DNA from 2 places in the Archangium sp. genome. Region 2 is predicted to be linked to the other one. Evidence: riboswitches for the same ligand, from Rfam matches in the RefSeq annotation. Region 2 holds a riboswitch; the other holds the start of a gene.

Region 1 (2,385 bases), on a different contig from region 2:
GCCTCGACGCGCTTCATGAAGAGGTCGGGGATCCAGTTCGCGAGGTTCAGGTTGTGCGTGCGCCGCGCCTCGTCACCGGTGTTGTCCCGCAGCTCGAGGAACTCCTCCAGGTCCGCGTGCCACGTCTCCAGGTACACGCAGGCCGCGCCCTTGCGCTTCCCACCCTGGTTCACCGCCGCCACCGACGCATCCAGCGTCTTCAGCCACGGGACGATGCCGTTGCTGTGCCCGTTCGTGCTCCCGATCAGCGAGCCGCGCGAGCGCACCCGGTGGTACGCCAGCCCGATGCCTCCCGAGAACTTCGAGAGCATCGCCACGTCCGTGTACCGCTGGTAGATGCTCTCCAGCTCGTCCCCGGGCGAGTCCAGCAGGAAGCACGACGACAGCTGCTCGTGGCACGTGCCCGAGTTGAACAGGGTGGGGGAGCTCGGCACGTACTCGAGCATCGAGAAGAGCCGGTAGAGCTCCAGCGCCTCGGGCACCGTCTCCCCGAGCGCCACCGCGATGCGCATGAAGAAGTGCTGCGGCGTCTCCAGCACCTCGCGCGTCGTCGGGTGCTTGAGCAGGTAGCGGTCATAGACCGTCCGCAGCCCGAAGTACTCGAAGAGCCGGTTGCGCGAGGGGTCGATCGTGTCGTTCAGCTTGCGCGCGTTCGTGGAGACGAGCCGGGCCACGCGCTCGTTCACGAGGCCCAGCTTGTGCGCGGCGGCGATCGACTGCGAGAAGGAGTGGATCTCCTGCCCGGAGACCTCCTTGTCGATGTACGTGGCGAGCAGCCGCGCCGCGAGCTTCGCGTACTCGGGCTCCTCCAGCGTCAGCGAGGCCGCGGTCTGGATGGAGAGCTGATCCAACTCCTGCGTCGAGGCCCCGTCATAGAGGCCGACGATCGTCTTCGTCGCCACGCGGATGGCATCCACCTGGCGCAGCCCGTCGCAACAGCGGCCGATCGCCCGGACGATCTTGTTCAGGTCCGCGCCCTCGAGCACCCCGTTGCGCTTGCGCACCCGCATGGTGGTGTGCGGCGGCGTTGTCGTGGACGTGATGTGGGTTCCGTTCAGCATGCTCCTCCTCCTCCGTTCGCGACCGTGTGGATCCGCGGAGGAAAAGGGCTGCCCGTGTCGCGCATTGCGACGTGCGATGACTCGCCGAGCCGACCCTCGCCCCCCTCGGGCGACTGGAGCACCACAGGAGGAGAAGGGACGGGGCCGCACGGTCACGGGAGTCCGTGGCGCACGGAACCTCCCGCCTCCCCACGAGGCGTCCAGGTCGATTCTCCCCCCGGATTTCTCCCCGAGGGCAGGTGGCTGGCAGGTCTTCGGGCTCGCGAGCCCCCGGCTCATCGCCGGCTCCTACTACCGTCCCCTTCCCAGCCTCTCGGCCAGTGGTGTGGACGGGTTCGTTCTCGCTTACCGCTGCGGGGGCAGCTCCGGATTCACACCGGATTCCCTTTCAAGCCCGGGCCGAGACCCGGGCACCAGCGACGCGCGCCACCGTAAGGGGGGGACCCCAGGCTGTCAAAGGATCAGTGGCGGACGTTCCGGGCCTTGTGTCCTGCTTCGGGCGATCGTACTTCTGCGCTACCTTGGGTGGCCCTTCTCGCGCTCCCAGAGGGCAAGAGCGAGCGCCTGTTGCAGCCCCGCCTGCACCTCGCGCGGGCTGAAGGGCTGGCCCGTGTCCAGCGCCCACGCCAGGAGCGCTCCCGCGAACTCGCCCGCCGTGCGGTAGCGCTGGTTCACGTCCGGCGCCAGCGCCTTGCGGATCACCGCCGCCAGCCGCTTGTCCAGCGTGTCCGGCAGGTTCAGCTTCGCCGCTCGGATGGCCGCCATCACCACCTCGGGGTCGTCGCTGCCGCGCTCGAAGGGGTGGAAGCCCAGCACCAGCTCGTGCAGGACGATGCCCATCGAGAAGAGATCCGAGGCCAGCGTCACCGGGTCCCCGCGCGTCTGCTCCGGCGACAGGTAGTGCAGCTTGCCCGCCGTCACGCCTTCCTCCGGGCCCAGGTCCATCCCGCGCGCCTTGGCCACGCCGAAGTCGCCGAGCTTCACCTCGCACTGTCCGGAGAAGAAGATGTTGGCGGGATTCACGTCCCCGTGCACAAGCTCCAGCGGCCGGCCGGTGCGCGTGCGCGCCTGGTGGAAGCAGGCCAGCGCCCGCAGCACCTCGATGCACACGTGCACGCCCGCGGCCAACGGGATGCGCTGCCCCTGCCGCTCGTGCGCCCGGAGCATCCCGTCCAGGTCTCCACCCAGCAGGAACTCCATGGCGATGAAGTAGCGCCCGAAGGCCTCGCCAATCTCCAGCCGGCGCACCAGGTTCGGGTGCTCCAGCAGGCCCATCAGGTCCGCCTCGCCGGCGAAGGACTCGGCGGTGACGTCCTTGCGCATC
Region 2 (2,385 bases):
GAGGGCGCGCGATGGGCCCGGCCGGCGTTGGCGCGCAGCTCGAAGTCCGCGGGCAGCTCCACGGTGACGCCCACCTTCGGAGACAGCAGCGTGTACGGGCCCGCGCGATCCACGCGCAGCGAGGGCGCGACGGTGAGCTGCCCATCCCACAGCAGCACCTCGTCCATGGCCATCACGCTCGCGCGCAGCCACGCCGGGTCTCCCCCAGCGGCCTCGTTCGTGTCCGCGGCGGTCACGGACTCACCGCCCACGCTCACCAGCGCGGACAGCGCGTGCCACCCGCCCAGCCGCACCTGTCCCTCCAGCTCCACCCCACCCAACTGCTGCACCTGCGGCTCCGGCTGGCTCCAGAGTCCTCCCGCCAGCGAGATCCGGTCCCGGCGGTAGTACGCGCGCGCGTTCGTCCGCACGCCGCCCGGCAGCGAGCCCATCACCCGCAGGCTCGCCGAGCCGCGTCCTCCCGACTGCCGCGCGTCCGTGCTCGGGTTCTGCGCGGTGCCCGCGAGGCCCCGCTCGTCGAAGGACAGCTCCCCCAACAGGTCCGCGGAGAAACCCCCGCCCAGCTCGCGCCGCAACCGCAGCAGGCCCCCTGCCCCATGCGCGTCATTGTTGGTGCGCCGCTGCTCCACGAGCGCATCACCGGGCAGCGTGGGGCTTGGATCAAAGAGGTACGGGAAGCGCCCGCTGGAGGTGCCTCCGTGGACGAGCACCAGCGCCTCGCCGCCCGCGAGCGGCCCCGAGGCCGACAGCCACCCGAGCGCCGTGTCCCAGCTCCCGTACGAGAGCTCACCCGCCACGCGCGCGTCCTTGCCGGGACGGCGGGTGATGATGTTGACGACACCGCCCAGTCCTCCCGAGCCGTAGCGTGCGCCCGCGCCACCGCGCAGCACCTCGAAGCGCTCGGCCATCGCCGCGGGCACGCGCGACAGGTCCGCGATGCCACCGGGCCCATTGAGGGGAATCCCATCGAGCAGCACCAGCGTCGCGTTGGAGGACGCGCCCCGCACCACGAGGCTCTTGCTCTGCCCGTAGCCGCCCACGTCCTGCAGCGTGACGCCCGGCGCCGTGGACAGCATCGCCGCGGTGTCCCGGGCCGCGCCGCCGAACTCGTCCACGCGGATGACGGTGAGGGCACCGCTCGGATCCCTCCGCGACGCGGAGTCCGGGGGCGCGGGGGCCTCGGCCGTCTCCACCACCTGCACGGTGGGCACGCGGAAGGGCTCGCCCTCGGGCGCATCCGGGGCCGGTGCGGCCGGAGTCTCCTGGGGAGGCGGCGCCTGCTGCGCGAGCGCGGTACCACTCGTGATGAGCGCCAGGCAGAGCCACCGCCCGGCGAGGTGCGACCGCCGCATGTCCCCGCCTTCCGCTCTCTCCGTCGAAGAGAGAAGGCCAACGCGGGCAGCTCGCGCCCACACCCCTGGGCAGGTCTCCTGGCTGTCGGACTCTGGCCGAGACGCACGCCGCGTCTCCCAGAAGGGCTCCTCCACCGAGGACCCCTGCCCTGACCTCAGGGCTGCCCGATCACAGTGGCGGGACCGCGCCGGACTCGCACCGGCTTCCCTCTTGAAGGCCCGGCATGGGCACCCAAGGGCAGGCCCTTCCTAGGGGCTCAACCCCCGCGCGTCAAGCCACCGTCGGTGACGTGCGCCGCCGCCCGGGCCCCGCGCGAGTGGCGCGCCAGCCAGTCGAGGATGAACTGATTGAAGGCCGAGAAGTCGACGAAGGTGGCCAGCACGTCCCCGAAGCGCAGCGAGGCCCGGTCGAACAGCGGCGTGGGCCGCCCGGGAATCAACAGCGTGCCGTTGTGCCACGTGCCGTTGTGGCTGCCGTCATCGGCGACGTACCAGACGCCCGTGTGCTTCTCCTCGCTGAAGGTGGCGTGCACCCGCGAGACCGTGGGGTCCTCGACGATGATGTCGTTGTCCGGTGTACGCCCCAACGTGATGCCCGGCACCGGCGTGGTGATGCCCTGTGGGCGCTTGCGCACCTCGAGCACGAGCGGCTCGGCCAGCGTGGGCCGGCGCAACGAGAGGCCCGTCAGGGTGCTTCGGGTGAAGAGGGGACGCACTCCCGCGGGAGGCGCCTCCCACACGAGCACCGGCCAGCGCACGGCGTGTCGCACCGAGTGCGGGTCATCGAGGAACTGAGAAGCGAGGGCGGAGAACTTCAGATGCACGGGACTGCCCTCCAGCACACGAGGGGGTAGTGCAGAGGGTGTGCATGGAGGGTGAGCCAGGCCAGTCCCCCCGGGGGTGGTGAGGGTGGGGAGGACAGTGGCGTTGGAGGTGCTCAGCGGGAGGAGTCGAGCAGTTCACGCACCCGCTTCGCGAGGAAGCCGCGAGAGCGGGGCCCACTGGCAGCGGCGACGAGGTGGCCCCGTGCGTC

The links. A riboswitch is a leader RNA that binds a small molecule or an ion and turns the genes downstream of it on or off. The one in region 2 is predicted to bind cobalamin.
Region 1: another riboswitch for cobalamin. It lies ahead of AC16DP_RS28370 (ribonucleoside-diphosphate reductase subunit alpha); the one in region 2 lies ahead of AC16DP_RS32945 (TonB-dependent receptor plug domain-containing protein).

Annotation. Positions count from the first base shown of each region.
Region 1 covers NZ_DBNGVP010000117.1:75,544-77,928, reverse strand. The annotation lists gene AC16DP_RS28370 (ribonucleoside-diphosphate reductase subunit alpha) at 1-1,061, opposite strand, end outside; cobalamin riboswitch at 1,290-1,494, opposite strand; gene AC16DP_RS28365 (serine/threonine-protein kinase) at 1,578-2,385, opposite strand, start outside.
Region 2 covers NZ_DBNGVP010000135.1:15,563-17,947, reverse strand. The annotation lists gene AC16DP_RS32945 (TonB-dependent receptor plug domain-containing protein) at 1-1,352, opposite strand, end outside; cobalamin riboswitch at 1,404-1,603, opposite strand; gene AC16DP_RS32940 (FHA domain-containing protein) at 1,610-2,176, opposite strand; gene AC16DP_RS32935 (TlpA family protein disulfide reductase) at 2,290-2,385, opposite strand, start outside.